2 regions of the Streptomyces sp. NPDC019396 genome follow, and region 2 is predicted to be linked to the other one. Evidence: riboswitches for the same ligand, from Rfam matches in the RefSeq annotation. Region 2 holds a riboswitch; the other holds the start of a gene.

Region 1 (9,197 bases), on a different contig from region 2:
GCCCGCCACCGAAGACCACCACGACGACGTGACCCTGCTCATCGCCCAGCTTCCCGCCGCTCCCCTGGCCACCGCCTCGACCAAGCTGCCTGCCACCGCCGCCTCGGTGTCCAAGGCACGCGCATTCCTCACCACCGCGCTGCGCTCCTGGGGCTGCGACGACCTGGTCGACAACGCCCAGCTCCTGGTGTCCGAGGTGGTCACCAACGCCATCAGACACGGTCAGGGCCCGGTACGGCTGTGCATGCGCCGCAACGCGACGGAGCTGACGGTGGAGGTGAGCGACAGCAGCCACCATCTGCCGCAGCCGCGGATCGCCGAAGCGGACGACGAGTCGGGGCGCGGGCTGATCCTGGTCGAAACCCTGGCCGGGAGCTGGGGGGTACGGCCGAATGACGACGGCAAGACGACGTGGTTCACGCTGCTGCTGAGGGGCGTGTCACCGCTCGCCGTGTGAGCGCGTTCAGCGCGAGCGGGCGACGAAAAGGCGGGGCACAAAAAACACGAGGGCGGCACCCCCCTGGGAGTGGGGGTGCCGCCCTCGTTTCAGGACGGTCGATCAACCTTCGCCCGAAGCCCGGAGACGTGAAGCCCTGAGCCCGGAACGTTCAGGTCGATCAGAAGTCCATGTCACCGCCGGGCATGCCACCCGGAGCAGCCGCAGCGGACTTCTCCGGCTTGTCGGCGATGACGGCCTCGGTGGTGAGGAACAGCGCGGCGATGGAGGCCGCGTTCTGCAGCGCGGAGCGCGTCACCTTCGCCGGGTCGATGATGCCCTCGGCGACCAGGTCGACGTACTCGCCGGTCGCGGCGTTCAGGCCGTGACCCGGGGTCAGGTTGCGCACCTTCTCCACCACGACACCGCCCTCGAGGCCGGCGTTGACGGCGATCTGCTTCAGCGGGGCCTCGAGCGCCAGCTTGACGGCGGCGGCACCGGTGGCCTCGTCGCCCTCGAGCTCCAGCTTCTCGAAGACCTGGGAGGCCTGGAGCAGGGCCACGCCGCCACCGGCGACGATGCCCTCCTCGACGGCCGCCTTCGCGTTGCGAACGGCGTCCTCGATGCGGTGCTTGCGCTCCTTGAGCTCCACCTCGGTCGCGGCACCGGCCTTGATGACGGCCACGCCGCCGGCCAACTTCGCAAGGCGCTCCTGGAGCTTCTCGCGGTCGTAGTCCGAGTCGGAGTTCTCGATCTCGGCGCGGATCTGGTTGACGCGGCCCTGGACCTGCTCGCTGTCACCGGCACCGTCGACGATGGTCGTCTCGTCCTTGGTGATGACGACCTTGCGGGCGCGGCCCAGCAGGTCGAGACCGGCGTTCTCCAGCTTGAGGCCGACCTCCTCGGAGATGACCGTGCCACCGGTGAGGATGGCGATGTCGCCGAGCATGGCCTTGCGGCGGTCACCGAAGCCCGGGGCCTTGACGGCGACGGACCGGAAGGTGCCGCGGATCTTGTTGACGACCAGGGTCGACAGGGCCTCGCCCTCGACGTCCTCGGCGATGATCAGCAGCGGCTTGCCCGACTGCATGACCTTCTCCAGCAGCGGGAGCAGGTCCTTGACCGAGGAGATCTTGGAGTTGACGATCAGGATGTACGGGTCCTCCAGCGAGGCCTCCATACGCTCCATGTCGGTGGCGAAGTACGCCGAGATGTAGCCCTTGTCGAAGCGCATACCCTCGGTGAGCTCCAGCTCCAGACCGAAGGTCTGGGACTCCTCGACGGTGATGACGCCTTCCTTGCCGACCTTGTCCATCGCCTCGGCGATGAGCTCGCCGATCTGGGTGTCGGCGGCGGAGATGGAGGCGGTGGAGGCGATCTGCTCCTTGGTCTCGACCTCCTTGGCCTGGTCGAGCAGCGCACCGGAGACGGCCTCGACGGCCTTCTCGATACCGCGCTTCAGAGCCATCGGGTTGGCGCCGGCCGCCACGTTGCGCAGGCCCTCGCGGACCAGCGCCTGGGCGAGAACCGTCGCGGTGGTCGTACCGTCACCGGCGACGTCGTCCGTCTTCTTGGCGACTTCCTTGACCAGCTCGGCGCCGATCTTCTCGTAAGGGTCCTCGAGCTCGATCTCCTTGGCGATGGAGACACCATCGTTGGTGATCGTGGGGGCGCCCCACTTCTTCTCGAGGACGACGTTCCGGCCCTTGGGGCCAAGAGTGACCTTGACGGCGTCGGCGAGCTGGTTCATCCCGCGCTCGAGACCGCGCCGTGCCTCCTCGTCGAACGCGATGATCTTGGCCATGTGAAGTGGTCCTCCCGGACTTGGGGGTCTCCCCGTGCCCGCGCAGGGCTACGGGGGAGGATGCTTCCGGACCGCGCTGGTGCCCGCGACGGACGGCCTGCACGCCTTGTGGTTCCTTGCCCCACTCGGCCTGCGAGCCTCACCGACCCGGTCCTTCGTTGTCACTCTCACTCGTAGAGTGCTAACGCCAATGATTAGCACTCGGACCCCTCGAGTGCAAGCGGCTTCGAAGAAGCCTCGACCAGGGGTGGTGGTCGGGCGACGGGCGGGAGCGAACGGCTCCGAAGAATCCTCGACGGAGCCACCGACGTGCTGGACGCGGGCAGCACGGAGGGCCCGCACCCCCTTGGTACGGGCCCTCCGTGACGTGATGCGCAGGTCTCCAGTCCGGCGCTTCAGCCGGCCAGCCGGACCATGTCCGCCTGCGGCCCCTTCTGACCCTGCGAGATCTCGAACTCGACCCGCTGGCCCTCCTCCAGGGTGCGGTACCCGTCCATCTGGATCGCGCTGTAGTGGACGAAAACATCCGCACCACCGTCGACCGCGATGAAGCCGTACCCCTTCTCCGCGTTGAACCACTTGACGGTGCCCTGAGCCATGCCTAACTCCCCTATTACTGGCCCTTGCACAGGACCGCACTTCGCGGACCCGGGTCAGAACTCGCCCACGAAGAGTTCCCGTGAGCTCCCGTGCAGGAAGCAGCGAGGAACCCCTGTGAACGTGCGCCGGAACGCGTCGACCGCGGCTGAATGTATCTGTCCAACTGCCCTCTGCAACAGGTCAAACGGACGAGAAATCTGAGCATGGCTGATCGGGCAACCATGCCCAACTCCGAGCAATCCCGGGCAAGTCAGGCCGGGCAAAGCGCACAAAACGCGCAAGTAGCTCGAACACTTTGGCTGTTTCTTGTCGCGCGCGGTCGCATTCTCATATGCCCACGGCACAACCCAGCGAGGGGAGATGACCCCAACTCTACCGTGCGGCGTTCAACGGAATCGCCCCCTCCGCAGAGCTTGCGGAGGGGGCGCACCGGGTGACGGAACGTGCTGTACGCAGGGTCAGGAACGTGCCGTACACAGGTCGGAAAGGGCCGTTCAGGGGGTGTCCGAGCGCGGCTCACCCACCCGCGACGGCGGGGATGATCGACACACCGGCGCCGTCCGGCGTCGCCGTCTCGAGGCCCTGCTCGAAGCGCACGTCGTCGTCGTTGACGTAGACGTTCACGAAGCGGCGCAGCTTGCCCTGGTCGTCCAGCACCCGGGCGGCGATTCCGGTGTGGTTCTTCTCCAGGTCGGCGATGACCTCGCCGAGTGTCGTGCCCTCCGCCGCGACCTCGGAGCGGCCCCCGGTGTAGGTGCGCAGGATGGTGGGGATGCGGACGTTGACGCTCATGCGAGGCCAGCCTCTCGGAAGGAGTCCAGGTTCGGGCGGATGACGGCGGTCATACCCGTGGTCGGGACCACCGCGTCGAGGGTCTTGAGGCCATCACCCGTGTTGACGACCACCGTGGTGAGCGACGGGTCGATGACTCCGGCCTCGATCAGCTTCTTCGCCACGCCGAGGGTGGTACCACCAGCGGTCTCGGTGAAGATGCCCTCCGTACGGGCCAGCAGCTTGACCGCTGCCACGATCTCCTCGTCCGTGACGTCCTCGACCGCTCCGCCCGTGCGGCGGCAGATGTCCAGGACGTAGGGTCCGTCCGCCGGGTTGCCGATCGCCAGCGACTTCGCGATGGTGTCGGGCTTCTGCGGCCGTACGACGTCGTGGCCCGCCTTGAAGGCCACGGACACCGGGGAGCAGCCCTCGGCCTGGGCGCCGAAGATCTTGTACGGCTTGTCCTCGACGAGCCCCAGCTTGATCAGCTCCTGGAGCCCCTTGTCGATCTTGGTGAGCTGGGAGCCCGAGGCGATGGGGATGACGAGCTGGTCGGGCAGCCGCCAGCCGAGCTGCTCGCAGATCTCGTAGGCCAGGGTCTTGGAGCCCTCGGCGTAGTACGGGCGCAGATTGACGTTGACGAAGCCCCAGCCCTCGCCGGCCGGGTCGCCGATGAGCTCGGAGCAGAAGCGGTTGACTGCGTCGTAGTTGCCCTCGATGCCGATGAGCTCACCGCCGTAGACCGCGGCCATGACGACCTTGCCCTGCTCCAGGTCGTGCGGGATGAACACGCAGGACCGGAATCCGGCCCGGGCCGCCGCGGCGCCGACCGCGCCCGCGAGATTGCCGGTGGAGGAGCAGGACAGGGTGGTGAAGCCGAAGGCGCGGGCGGCCTCGATGGCCTGCGCGACCACGCGGTCCTTGAAGGAGTGGGTCGGGTTTCCGGAGTCGTCCTTCACATACAGCGCGCCGGTGACGCCCAGCTCACGGGCGAGGTTGTCGGCCTTGACCAGCTTGGTCCAGCCCGGGTTCAGATTGGGCTTGTCCGCCACGTCGGCGGGGACGGGCAGCAGCGGGGCGTAGCGCCAGATGTTGGCCGGACCGTTCTCGATCCGCTTGCGCAGGCTCTCCGGGTCGCCGGTCGGCAGGTCGTACGCCACTTCGAGGGGGCCGAAACAGAGCTGGCAGGCGAAGACGGGGCCGAGCGGGACGGTCTCGCCGCACTCGCGACAGGAGAGGCCGGAGGCGGGTCCGAGGTCGACGGTGCCGGGGGTTTCGGGGGTGGCGTCGGTCTGTACAGCCATGGAGGGGAGGCCCTTTCTCCTCATCTTCCTCATGGCGCATCTCGCCATGAGACGGATTTGGCACCTTCCCTAGCCGGGAGCCTCGATTGCGCCGCGGTGACGACACCGAGCAACGAGACCGGCTGGAGGGTTGCCGGGGCTTCAACGGGCCGTATCCCTCTGCCCCTCTGGATGAGCGGTATGTGATTGTCGGCGGGTGCGACGTGCGCTGGTGCGCGATGCGCGCCGTGCTGTCGGTGCGATCGGCATGCGATGGTCGTCCGCGTTGTTCAAGACTGTAACCGACCCCCCGGGCCGCTGAGACGGGTCGTCCGATCCGCGAGACAGAGAGATGGAGATCACGTGCTGGAAGAGGTGGAGCGCTGGCTTGCACGGCGGTCCTGGTCCGTGGCCGACCGCCCGCTCGACCGGCTCGTCGCCGCGAAGCGCGCGGCCCGGCACGGCGGCACGGTCAGCGTGGTGCTCCCAGCCCTGAACGAGGAGGCGACGGTCGGCGAGATCGTCGGCGTCATCCGGCGCGAGCTGATGACGGACGAGGTGCCGCTGGTGGACGAGCTGGTGGTGGTGGACTCCGGCTCGACGGACCGTACGGCCGAGGTGGCGGCGAAGGCGGGTGCGCGGGTCGAGCACCGCGACGCGATACTCCCGCGGCTTCCGGCGCTGCCCGGCAAGGGTGAGGTGCTGTGGCGCTCGCTGCTGGTCACCAGCGGGGAGATCGTCTGTTTCGTGGACGCGGACCTCAGGGAGTTCTCGGCGGACTTCGTCACCGGGATCGTCGGACCCCTGCTGACCGAGCCGGATGTGCACTTCGTGAAGGCGATGTACGACCGCCCGCTCGGGGACACGCCCGGCCAGGGCGGTCGGGTGACCGAGCTGGTGGCCAGGCCGCTGCTCAACCTGCACTGGCCGCAGCTCGCCGGTTTCGTCCAGCCGCTGGGCGGGGAGTACGCGGCCCGGCGCTCACTGCTGGAGCGGCTGCCTTTCCCGGTCGGCTACGGGGTGGAACTCGGGCTGCTGGTGGACGCGCTGCACACGGTCGGGCTCGACGCGCTGGCCCAGGTCGACGTGGGCGTGCGGCTGCACCGGCACCAGGACGGGCAGGCGCTGGGCAGGATGGCGGCGGCGATCTACCGGACGGCTCAGCTGCGGCTTTCGCGTGGGCATTTGGTGCGCCCGGCGCTGACGCAGTTCGAGCGCGGCGAGGACGGTTTCGTACCGCGGACGCATGAGGTGGACACGGAGGAACGGCCGCCGATGGCGGAGATCGCGGAGTACGCGGCGCACCGGGCGGCGTGACGCACGGAGGCGGCTCGGCGGCGGGCCGCGGGGTGGCCGGCGTGACCGCGGAGGCGCCGAGCCAGGGTGCGGCGGGCGTGACCCTCGCGGGCGCCGGGCGCGGCGTGCGCAGCAGGAGCAGTGAGATTGTCTACCTTGCCCAGATATGACCCATTCACCGAGATCTCCCCGCCCACCCCTCTTCCTCCTCTTCCTCCTCTCCGTCCTCGTCTGCGCCTCGGCTGTGCTGCTGACCCCGGGCCCGGCAGCCGCCGACACGGGCGGACTCGCCGCGCCCCGGGCCCGGACCGAGCGGCTGTGGCTGCTCGGCGGTGTCGCCGTGACGCTCACGGCGGCCGGGGTGATCGCGATGGTCGCGACCCGCGGCAACCGCCGCCGGGACCCCTGAAACCGGACAGCACACCTGGCCGGGCCGCCCGTCCGGGCCTCTGTACGTTTGAGCGGATACCTCACGGGCTAGGTTGCCGACATGGTCTCCGAGCGCGCGGCGCAGGTACTCGTCGCCTCCAACCGCGGTCCGGTCACATACGCCTTCCGTGAGGACGGCACGCTGGACGCCCGGCGCGGCGGCGGCGGTCTGGTCTCCGGACTGTCGGCCATCGGCCCTGACGCGGGCGCCCTGTGGGTGTGCTCCGCGCTCGGCGACGGCGACCGCGAGGCGGTGCGCCGCGGAGTCGCGGAGCCCGGCGTGCTGATGCTCGACATCGACCCGGCCGTGCACGCGGACGCGTACAACGGCATCGCGAACTCGGTGCTGTGGTTCGTCCACCACATGCTGTACCAGACGCCGCTCGAGCCGGTGTTCGACCGGGAGTTCCGGCGCCAGTGGATCGCCTACGAGGGCTACAACCTCGCGTTCGCGCAGGCCCTGGCCGAGGCGGCCGGACCGGGCGCGGCGGTGCTCGTGCAGGACTACCACCTGGCGCTGGTGCCCGGGATGCTCCGGGAGCTGCGCCCCGACCTGCGTATCAGCCACTTCTCGCACACGCCCTGGGCGCCGCCCGAGTACTTCCGGATGCTGCCGGACGACATCGCGGAGCAGCTGCTGCTGGGCATGCTCGGAGCGAACCACCTGGGCTTCCTGACCCAGCGCTGGCTCGCCGCCTTCGAGAGCTGCTGCGAGGCGGTGCTCACGGACTACGACGTGGCCGCGTACTGGCCCAAGGACGACCAGCCGCACCTCGACTACCGGCTGCCCGACCACCGCCGCCGGCGGACCATGCTCGGGGTGCACGGACTCGGCGCGGACGCGGACTTCCTGCGGGAGCGGTCCCGGCAGACGGACGTGGACGAGCGGATGGCGGCGCTGCGCGAGCAGATCGGCGGGGACGGCAGCCGCAGGACGATCGTCCGGGTCGACCGCACCGAGCTGTCGAAGAACATCGTGCGCGGACTGCTGGCCTACCGGACCCTGCTGGACGAACACCCCGAGTGGCGCGAGCGCGTGGTGCACATCGCCTTCGCCTATCCGTCCCGCCAGGACCTGCCCGTCTACCGCGACTACACGGCGGAGGTCTCCCGGGTCGCCGAGGAGATCAACGCGCAGTACGGCACCCCCGGCTGGACCCCGGTGATCCTGCACGTCAAGGACGACTTCGCACGCTCGCTGGCCGCGTACCGGATGGCGGACGTGGCACTCGTCAACCCGATCCGGGACGGGATGAACCTCGTGGCCAAGGAGGTCCCGGTCGTCTCGGACGCGGGCTGCGCGCTGGTGCTGTCGCGCGAGGCGGGGGCGTGGGCGGAGCTGCGGGACGACGCGCTGGTGGTCAATCCGTTCGACGTCACCGGCACGGCCGACGCGCTGCACAGCGCGCTGACGATGCCGGATGACGAGCGGGCGGAGCGCGGCAAGCGGCTGGCCGCCGCTGCGACGGCGCTGCCCCCGCAGCGGTGGTTCCTCGACCAGCTAGCGGAGCTGGACGCGCTCGGCGAGGGCGGCGAGGAAGCCGACGAGCGCGGCCGGGCCTGACAGGACCAGATCGGCACGCTCGGCGAGCGCGGGGACCTCGGTCCCGCTGGCCAGCAGGAGCCCGGGGACCCCGTCGGAGCGAAGCTTCTCGACGGCGGCATAGGCGGCGAGATCGCCCAGGTCGTCGCCCGCGTACAGCACGGCTCCGGCCCGCTTCTCCTGCACGTACTCGGTGAGCGCGACACCCTTGTCCACCCCGGGCGGGCGCACTTCGAGGACCAGCCGGCCCGGCTCGACGATCAGCCCGTGCCGGGCGGCCAGCTCGGCGATCGGAGCCCGCAGCGCCTCGAACGCGCCCTCGGGATCATCGGCGCGGCGGGTGTGCACGGCGACCGCGCGCCCCTTGTCCTCGATCCAGGTGCCCTCCCGGGCACCGACGGCGGCGAGCACCCCTGGCAGCTCGGCGCGCACGGCGTCGACGCCCGGGTCAGGGGCGGGGGCGTGCACCTCCCCGCTGACGGCATCCCAGCGCTCGGCGCCGTAGTGCCCGAGGACGACGAGGTGCTCGAGCCCGGGGACCCCGGCGAAGCCCCCGTACCGTACGGCGACTCCGGCCGGGCGCCCCGTCAGCACGGCCACGGACGCGACACGCGGCGAGAGCGCGGAGAGCGCGGGGACGGCGCCGGGGTGGGCGCGGGCCTGCTCGGGGTCGGGCACGATCTCGGCGAGGGTGCCGTCGAAGTCCAGCGCGACCACGGTGTCCTGCGGCCGGTCGAGAATCAAGGCGAGGGCGTCACGCCCTGCGGGGGTACGGGGCTCCGGCAGTGCGGCATCGGCTTCATACGGGTGGCTGCCCATGCCTCCGACCCTAGCGGCGCTCCCGCCGCGCGTCCCGGACCCGGCGCAGCCGGTTGACGGTCACGGGGTCGTGTTCGGCCGCGCGGGGGTCGTCCAGCAGCGCGTTCAGCAGCTGGTAGTACCGGACCGGCGACATCCCGAGCCGCTCCCGTATCGCCCGCTCCTTGGCCCCGGGCCCGGGGTGGTCGCCCCGCTCCAGCGCGAGCACGGCGA
Region 2 (9,197 bases):
GCGGTCGCCGCCCGGCTCGCCCCCCTGGTGTGATCCCGCGCGACCCCGCCGGACCTCAGTGGTTGGCGGCGAGCCTGGTGCGCAGCAGAGCCGCCAGGGACTCGCCGAACTCCACCGGATCCACCGGAAGAGTGACGGCCGCGTCCGCACGGCTCCAGGTGGCCAGCCAGGCGTCCTGCGGGCGCCCCATGAGCACCAGCACCGGCGGGCAGCGGAAGATCTCGTCCTTGATCTGCCGGCAGACCCCCATACCGCCCGCGGGGGCGGTCTCACCGTCGAGCACGCAGACGTCGATACCGCCCTTGTCCAGCTCGGACAGCACTGCGGGCAGAGTGGCGCACTCGATGTACTCGACCGGGGGAACATCGGCGGCCGGACGGCGGCCTGCGGCGAGTCGCACCTGTTCACGCGTGTTGGCGTTGTCGCTGTACACCAGCACCCTTGCGGTCGCCTGCATGGTTCCTCCGCTTCGTCGGGGAGATCGTCCGGCCGTGCACCGATGCGCGGATGCTACCCCCGTCGGCCCCCTGTCAGCACCGCAATCGACAGGCTTTCGCTGGGCCGTTCGGGCTGGACAAGCGGTACTGACACACCGAACGGCACCCCCGGGAGTGAGGGCTGGATAAGCGACCGACATAATGTCGGTCGTGGCGACAGCAACGACAGTAGAAACCGGGCACGCGCACCCGTCGGTCAATCGGCCGAACCTCACCAGCGTCGGAACCATCATCTGGCTGAGTTCCGAGCTGATGTTCTTCGCGGCCCTCTTCGCGATGTACTTCACCCTGCGATCGGTGATGGGTGCCGAGTACTGGGCAGAGCAGGCTTCGGCCCTGAACTTCCCCTTCTCGGCCACCAACACCACGATCCTGGTGCTCTCCTCCCTCACCTGCCAGCTCGGCGTGTTCGCCGCCGAGCGCGGTGACGTGAAGAAGCTCCGCACCTGGTTCGTGATCACGTTCGTGATGGGTGCGATCTTCATCGGCGGCCAGGTGTTCGAGTACACCGAGCTGGTCAAGCACGAGGGCCTCTCGCTCTCGTCCGACCCGTACGGCTCGGTCTTCTACCTCACCACCGGCTTCCACGGTCTGCACGTGACGGGCGGTCTGATCGCCTTCCTGCTGGTACTCGGCAGGACGTACGCGGCCCGGAGGTTCACCCACGAGCAGGCAACCGCCGCCATCGTCGTGTCCTACTACTGGCACTTCGTCGATGTCGTCTGGATCGGCCTCTTCGCCACGATCTACATGATCAAGTAGCCGGGCCCGTACCCGCACCCATTCCAGAAGCATCGACGCAGAAGATCCTGACACCGGGGTAATCCGTGAAAAAGCTCTCCGTACGACGACGCCATCCGCTGGCGGCAGTCGTCGTCCTACTCCTCGCGCTGGCGGCCACTGGGGGGCTGTACGCCGCGTTCGCTCCGACGGACAAGGCCCAGGCTGACGAAACCGCCCAGTCCCTCGACATCGAGGAGGGGAAGAAGCTCTACGAAGTCGGCTGCGGCAGCTGCCACGGAGACGGCGGTCAGGGCACCTCTGATGGCCCGTCCCTGGTCGGCGTGGGCGCCGCTGCCGTGGACTTCCAGGTCGGCACCGGCCGTATGCCCGCGCAGCAGCCGGGTGCCCAGGTGCCGAAGAAGAAGGTCATCTACACCCAGGCCGAGATCAAGGCGCTCGCCGCCTACATCTCCTCCCTGGGCGCCGGCCCGGCCATTCCGACCGAGAGCCAGTACAACCCCGAAGGCGCGGACATCGCCCGTGGTGGCGACCTGTTCCGCACCAACTGCGCCCAGTGCCACAACTTCACCGGTGAGGGTGGCGCGCTGACGTACGGCAAGTACGCCCCGACCCTCGAAGGCGTGACCGAGAAGCACATCTACGAGGCCATGCAGACCGGCCCGCAGAACATGCCCTCCTTCGGTGACGGCATCATGCCGGACCAGGAGAAGAAGGACATCATCGCGTACATCAAGACCGTCAACAGTGGCGAGTCGGAGGCCCCGGGCGGTCTGACCCTGGGCAACCTCGGCCCCGTCACCGAGGGTCTGTTCGCCTGGATCTTCGGTCTGGGCTCCCTGATCGCAGTCGCCATCTGGGTCGCGGCCCACACCGCTAAGGCCAAGAAGTCATGAGTAGCCAAGACATTCCAGAAGAGTCCCTGCCCGCTGAGCAGGGCCACGCGCGCGGAGCGGTAGCCACCACCGAGGATCCGTTCTCGGACCCCGGGCTGCCGGCACACAAGCCGCGCATCCAGGACATCGACGAGCGGGCCGCCCGGCGGTCCGAGCGCACTGTCGCCCTGCTGTTCACGCTCTCGATGCTGGCCACCATCGGCTTCATCGCGTCGTACGTGATCTTCCCGGTCGACCAGATCGTCTACATCTGGCCGATCGGCCACATCAGCTCGCTGAACTTCGCGCTCGGCATGACGCTCGGCATCGCGCTGTTCTGCATCGGCGCCGGCGCGGTCCACTGGGCCCGCACGCTGATGTCGGACGTGGAGGTCCCCGACGAGCGTCACGCCGTCGCCGCGGAGCCCGAGGTCAGGGCCAAGGTCATGGCCGACTTCAAGGCGGGCGCCGAGGAGTCCGGCTTCGGCCGCCGCAAGCTCATCCGCAACACGATGTTCGGCGCGATGGCCATGGTCCCGCTGTCCGGCGTGATGCTGCTGCGCGACCTGGGCCCGCTGCCCGAGGTCAAGCTGCGCAAGACGCTGTGGGCCAAGGGCAAGCTGCTCATCAACATGAACACCAACGAGCCGCTGCGCCCCGAGGACATCGCCGTCGGTTCGCTGAGCTTCGCCAAGCCCGACGGGCTCGAGGAGCACGACCACAGCTTCCAGACCGAGATCGCCAAGGCTGCCCTGATGCTCGTCCGGATCCAGCCGGATGAGATCAAGGACAAGAAGGAACTCGACTGGTCGGTCGGCGGCATCGTGGCCTACTCGAAGATCTGCACCCACGTCGGATGCCCGATCTCCCTGTACGAGCAGCAGACGCACCACGTCCTGTGCCCGTGCCACCAGTCCACCTTCGACCTCTCCGACGGCGCCCGCGTCATCTTCGGCCCAGCCGGACACCCGCTTCCGCAGTTGCAGATCGGCGTGAATGACGAGGGCTACCTCGAGGCGCTCGGCGACTTCGAGGTACCCGTCGGCCCTGCCTTCTGGGAGCGCGGATGAGCACCAACGACGAGAACAGGCGCGAAGCCTCCAAGGGCGAGCGGATCGCCGACTGGGCTGACGGCCGGCTCGGGATCTACTCCCTGGCCAAGGCCAACATGCGCAAGATCTTCCCGGACCACTGGTCCTTCATGCTGGGTGAGGTCGCGCTCTACAGCTTCATCATCATCATCCTCACGGGTGTGTATCTGACGCTGTTCTTCCACCCGTCGATGAACGAGGTGGAGTACCACGGCCCGTACGAGCCGATGCAGGGTGTGCTGATGTCGGAGGCGTACGCCTCCACCCTGAACATCAGCTTCGAGGTCCGCGGCGGTCTGCTCATCCGGCAGATCCACCACTGGGCGGCGCTGATCTTCCTCGCGGCGATGTTCGTGCACATGATGCGCGTCTTCTTCACGGGTGCCTTCCGCAAGCCGCGTGAGATCAACTGGCTGTTCGGCTTCCTGCTGTTCGTCCTCGGCATGTTCACCGGTTTCACCGGTTACTCGCTCCCGGACGACCTGCTCTCCGGCACCGGTGTCCGCTTCACCCAGGGCGCGATCCTGTCCATGCCGATCGTCGGCACGTACATCTCGATGTTCCTGTTCGGCGGGGAGTTCCCCGGCGACGACTTCGTCGCCCGGTTCTACTCGATCCACATCCTGCTGCTGCCGGGCATCATGCTCGGCCTGCTGGTGGCGCACCTGATCCTGGTCTTCTACCACAAGCACACGCAGTTCGCGGGCCCCGGACGGACCAACAAGAACGTCGTCGGCATGCCCCTGCTGCCGGTCTACATGGCCAAGGCCGGAGGCTTCTTCTTCCTGGTCTTCGGTGTGATCGCGGTGATCGCCGCGATCGCGCAGATCAACCCGATCTGGGCCATGGGTCCGTACCGCCCGGACCAGGTGTCCACCGGCGCCCAGCCCGACTGGTACATGGGCTTCGCCGAGGGTCTGATCCGCTTCATGCCGGGCTGGGAGATCAATCTCTGGGGCCACACGCTGGTCCTCGGCGTCCTCATTCCGCTGGTGCTGTTCCCGCTCGTGCTCGGACTGATCGCGGTCTACCCGTTCGTCGAGGCCTGGGTCACCGGCGACAAGCGGGAGCACCACATCGCGGACCGGCCGCGCAACGCGCCGACCCGTACCGCGTTCGGTGTCGCCTGGGTGACGGCGTACATGGTCATGCTGATCGGTGGTGGAAACGACCTCTGGGCGACCCACTTCCACCTGTCGATCAACTCGATCACCTGGTTCGTCCGGATCTTCTTCATCGCCGGACCGGTCATCGCCTTCATCATCACCAAGCGGATCTGCCTCGGCCTCCAGCGCCGGGACAAGGACAAGGTGCTGCACGGACGTGAGTCCGGCATCATCAAGCGCCTGCCGCACGGTGAGTTCGTGGAGATCCACGAGCCGCTGTCGCACGGTGACCGGTACAAGCTCACGGCCCACGAGCAGTACGAGCAGGTCGAGATCGGCCCGACGGTCGACGAGAACGGCGTCGAGCGCAAGGTCAAGCGGTCCGAGAAGCTCCGCGCGAAGCTCAGCAAGGGCTTCTTCGGCGAGGGGAACCAGATCCCCAAGGCAACCGCCGAGGAGTACCAGGAGATCACCAGCGGCCACGGCCACCACTGATCTCCGTTGATCATGACCTGTTGATCCGCTGATCGCCACGGCAGGAGCCCCGTCCACCCGGTGGACGGGGCTCTTTGCCGTAACCGGGGGTGGATAGGGTGGGGGTATCCCGTTCGTACGGACCAACCAGGAGCGACCATGAGCGCTGTGACCCCCGCTGGTGGGGGTGCCCCCAGCGGAGCGAGGGTGAGGCTGACCGCGGCGGGCCGTTCCTGGCCCCGGGTACTGGACTCCCTGCTGTACGGGCACGACCAGAGCGCCGGGGACACGGCCTGGGCGATGGACCGCATCCTGCGCGGCGAGGCGACGGACGCGCAGATCGCCGGGTTCGCGGTGGCGCTGAGGGCCAAGGGCGAGACGGTCGAGGAGATCTCCGGCCTGGTTCGCACCATGTACGAGCACGCCCGGCTGATCGAGGTCCCCGGGCGGACGGTGGACATCGTCGGCACCGGTGGCGACGGTGCCAAGACCGTCAACATCTCCACCATGTCCGCGATCGTGGTCGCCGGCACCGGCGCCAAGGTCGTCAAGCACGGCAACCGCGCGGCGTCCAGCGCGAGCGGTGCGTCGGACGTGCTGGAGAAGCTCGGGGTCAATCTGGAGCTGACGCCTGACCGGGTTGCCGCGGTCGCCGAGGAAGCAGGGATCACCTTCTGCTTCGCCGTGAAGTTCCATCCCGCGCTGCGCCATGTGGCCGCGGCGCGCAAGGAACTCGGCATCCGCACGACGTTCAACTTCCTGGGGCCGCTGACCAACCCCGCACGGGTGAAATCCCAGGCCACCGGGGTCGCGGACGCCCGGATGGCGCCCATCATGGCGGGCGTGCTCGCCGAGCGCGGTTCGAGCGCGCTGGTGTTCCGCGGCGACGACGGCCTGGACGAGCTCACCACGACCGCGACCTCCCGGGTCTGGGTCGTACGCGACGGCACGGTGCGCGAGGAGGCCTTCGACCCCCGGGATCTGGGTATCGAGCTCGTTCCGGTGGAGGCCCTGCGCGGCGCCGACGCCTCGTACAACGCCGATGTCGCACGCCGGCTGCTGGCCGGCGAGCAGGGCCCCGTCCGTGACGCCGTACTGCTGAACTCGGCGGCTGCGCTGGTCGCGCTGGACCCGGGTGCCGGCACCCTGGCGGAGCAACTCCGGGACGGGATCGCCAAGGCGGCGGAGTCCATCGACTCGGGGTCGGCGAAGCGGGCACTGGAGCGCTGGGTGGCGGCCAGCAACCGCTGAGAAGCCGAGAGGAGTGACGCGAGGCGCAGTCCGGATGGCGGACTGCGCCTTGCGCGTTTCGCGACGTGTGGCAGGATGCCTTTCAAGGTCATGAGTGACAGCGATGACGGCCCCGGCCCGCTGTCCGGCAACCCTCCGTCCGTGGCGGGGTGCCCCGGGTGAAGACCAGGCTGTGGGCAGCGAGGTCCACGGCAAGCGCGGACCCCTTGCCGCCCCTGGGGTCCTGGTCCTCGAGGGAGCGATTCTCGTGAGCAAGCGAATGCGGTAGGGCCTCCCGGCCCCTTCCTCCCCACCTCCGTGCCGGCGCCCGTCGTCGCCGCGTCGAGGCATCACCCGTATACCGGACGGCAGTTGTGCCGCCGTGCGGGTGCTTCACAGCCATTCGCCCCTGTCACCCGGGAGACACCGCCATGCCCGCACGCCTGAACTCCGTCGCAACCGCAACCGCAACCGCAACCGCAACCGCAACCGCAACCGAGACCGCCACCGTCTCCGGTTCCGAAGACTCCTGCCGCCCCGCCCCGCTGCCCGTGCTCGGCCGCGATGTCACCGTGCCGCTCGTGGTGGGTGGCGAAGTCAGCTACGCCGCCCTCGACTACGCGGCCAGCGCGCCCGCCTTGCAGCGGGTGTGGGACGACGTCGCCGCGTACGCCCCCTACTACGGCAGCGTCCACCGGGGCGCGGGGTACCTCTCCCAGCTGTCCACCGAGCTGTTCGAGAACAGCCGGGTGACGGTCCACCAGTTCCTCGGCTGCCGGGAATCTGACCAGGTGGTCTTCACCCGCTCGACCACGGACTCGCTCAACCTGCTCGCCGCGGCCCTGCCCGAGGGCTGCCGGGTCTTCGTCTTCGAGACCGAGCACCATGCCGCGCTGCTGCCGTGGCGGGACGCCGACGTCACCTATCTGGACGCACCGCGCACCCCGGCTGAAGCGGTGCGGACCCTGGAGGCCGCGCTCGTCGGCCGGGAGCCCCACGGCCCCGCGCTGGTCTGTGTCACCGGCGCCTCCAACGTCACCGGGGAGCTGTGGCCCGTACGGGAACTCGCCGCCGCCGCGCATGCGCACGGCGCGCGGATCGTGCTGGACGCCGCCCAGCTCGCCCCGCACCACCCCGTCTCCGTACGGGATCTGGACGTCGACTGGGTGGCCTTCTCGGGGCACAAGCTGTACGCGCCGTTCGGCTCGGGTGTGCTCGCCGGGCGGGCGGACTGGTTGCAGGCCGCCGAGCCCTACCTCGCGGGCGGCGGTGCCTCGCGCACGGTGTCCCGGCGCACCGACGGAGGTGTCGACGTGGACTGGCACACCACGGCTGCCCGCCATGAGGCCGGTTCGCCGAACGTCATCGGCGCCTATGCCATCGCTTCCGCCTGCAAGGCGCTGACCGAGGCCGGGTTCGAGGGTCTCGTCGCACGTGAGCGGGAACTCACCGAGCGGATCCGCGCGGGCCTCGCCGAGGTGCCCGAGGTCAGGGTGCTGTCGCTGTTCGGGGAGCAGGCCGCCAGGGTCGGGGTGCTGTCCTTCGTGGTGGAGGGCTGGAACAGCTCGCACTTCGCCGCCGCGCTGTCCGCCGAGTACGGCATCGGTGTCCGCGACGGACTCTTCTGCGCCCACCCGCTGGTCAGCACCCTGCTGGGGAGCGACCCGGCCGAGGCCGCGGAGTGCGGGGCCCCGGACGCCTCGGCGGGGGAGCGGTCCCTGAACGCGATCCGGGTCAGCTTCGGTGCCGGCACCCCGGACGAGCACGTCGAGCGGTTCGTCGGAGCCGTCAGGGAGCTGGTACGCGAGGGCGCCCGATGGGACTACCGCACCGAGAACGGCCGTTGCGTGCCCGTCGTCTGAGCGGGTACAGCGAGGGGACGGCGATCCGCCCGGCCGGACGACCCTCCGCCTCGCGATCGCACACACCAGCCAGCCGTGGCACCAACCTGTCCGGACAACACACCTAGGCGTCGAGGCCGATCGCGAACGCAGCCTCCAGGTCGTGCTGCGAGTACGTACGGAACGCGACATGCGTGTCCGTCGCCTCGACGCCCGGGATCCTGCTGATCCGGCCCGGGATGACATCCGCCAGATCCTCGTGCTGGGCCACCCGGACCATCGCGATGAGGTCGTACGTGCCGGTGACCGAGAAGACCTCGCTGACGTTGTCAAGACCGGCGATCGACTCGGCGATCTCCGGGATGCGGTCCACGCTGGTCTTGATGAGCACGATCGCGGTGATCACGGCTGGCTGTCTCCCTCGGTGGCCGTGGCTTGGGCTTTCACTCTAGCCCCCAGCCGCAGACCGGCCCATGCGTAGCAGAAGCCGATCCCGAAGCCCACCAGATGCGCCAGATAGGCGACTCCGGGGCCCGATGACGTGTCCTGCGCCTCCGCCAGCCATTGCAGGGCAAACCAGAAGAGCAGCACGATCCACGCCGGAAACCGCAGCGGCAGGAAGAAGAGGAACGGAAAGAGACTGGTCACCCGTGCCTTGGGGAAGAGGCACAGAAATGCCCCCAGCACTCCCGAGATGGCTCCCGAGCCGCCCACGAGCGTCTGAGTGGACTGCGCGTTCGCCACGGCGTAGGCGAGGAGTGCCAGATAGCCGCAGCCGACGTAGAAGAGCGCGAACTGCACACGCCCCATCCGCTCCTCGGTCATCGCGCCGAACACGAACAGGAACAGCATGTTGCCGAGCAGGTGCAGCCAGCTTCCGTGGACGAACAGCGCGGTCAGCGGGGTGAGCAGGGCGCGCGGGGAGCCGCGCATGAGCTCGCTCGGGATGACGCCCCAGCGTTCGAAGTATCTGGTGGTACCGACGAGCAGGGTGTCCCCGGTGCCGAAACCGGGGTTGAGCCCGGAGACCGGGCCGATGACGAAGACCAGGCAGCACAGCCCGATCACCCCGTACGTCACCACGGGGCCGCTCATGGTTCCCCGGACCTCCGCCCGGGCCGCTGCCTGCCGCTGCGTCATGCACCCGAGCATGGCTTACCCGGGCCGTGGGCAAGGGCCGCCTCGCCGTGTCACGGCGGCCCCCTGAGGTCGTAGGGTTACGGGGAGTACGCGTGATGAGACGGGAACGGCACGAAGACCGGCGCCGGGGGAGTGGTACGCGGTGGTCAGTGAGACCATCGAGTCGGTCCGGTGCCGCTGGGGGACGCGGTGGAACGGATCT

The links. A riboswitch is a leader RNA that binds a small molecule or an ion and turns the genes downstream of it on or off. The one in region 2 is predicted to bind S-adenosylmethionine.
Region 1: another riboswitch for S-adenosylmethionine. It lies ahead of thrC (threonine synthase); the one in region 2 lies ahead of ABZ532_RS01740 (aminotransferase class V-fold PLP-dependent enzyme).

The regions. Positions count from the first base shown of each region.
Region 1 covers NZ_JBEYBS010000012.1:95,631-104,827, forward strand. The annotation lists gene ABZ532_RS16120 (PAS domain S-box protein) at 1-457, shown strand, start outside; gene groL (chaperonin GroEL) at 618-2,240, opposite strand; gene ABZ532_RS16130 (cold-shock protein) at 2,636-2,839, opposite strand; gene ABZ532_RS16135 (MoaD/ThiS family protein) at 3,357-3,632, opposite strand; gene thrC (threonine synthase) at 3,629-4,942, opposite strand; SAM riboswitch class I at 4,936-5,096, opposite strand; gene ABZ532_RS16145 (glucosyl-3-phosphoglycerate synthase) at 5,261-6,214, shown strand; gene ABZ532_RS16150 (hypothetical protein) at 6,360-6,602, shown strand; gene ABZ532_RS16155 (trehalose-6-phosphate synthase) at 6,684-8,186, shown strand; gene otsB (trehalose-phosphatase) at 8,124-8,984, opposite strand; gene ABZ532_RS16165 (DUF3263 domain-containing protein) at 8,995-9,197, opposite strand, start outside.
Region 2 covers NZ_JBEYBS010000001.1:375,938-385,134, reverse strand. The annotation lists gene ABZ532_RS01775 (Ig-like domain-containing protein) at 1-33, shown strand, start outside; gene ABZ532_RS01770 (hypothetical protein) at 56-457, opposite strand; gene ABZ532_RS01765 (heme-copper oxidase subunit III) at 639-1,259, shown strand; gene ABZ532_RS01760 (c-type cytochrome) at 1,325-2,134, shown strand; gene ABZ532_RS01755 (Rieske 2Fe-2S domain-containing protein) at 2,131-3,183, shown strand; gene ABZ532_RS01750 (cytochrome bc complex cytochrome b subunit) at 3,180-4,805, shown strand; gene trpD (anthranilate phosphoribosyltransferase) at 4,944-6,035, shown strand; SAM riboswitch class IV at 6,122-6,239, shown strand; gene ABZ532_RS01740 (aminotransferase class V-fold PLP-dependent enzyme) at 6,446-7,876, shown strand; gene ABZ532_RS01735 (Lrp/AsnC ligand binding domain-containing protein) at 7,980-8,261, opposite strand; gene ABZ532_RS01730 (rhomboid family intramembrane serine protease) at 8,258-8,995, opposite strand.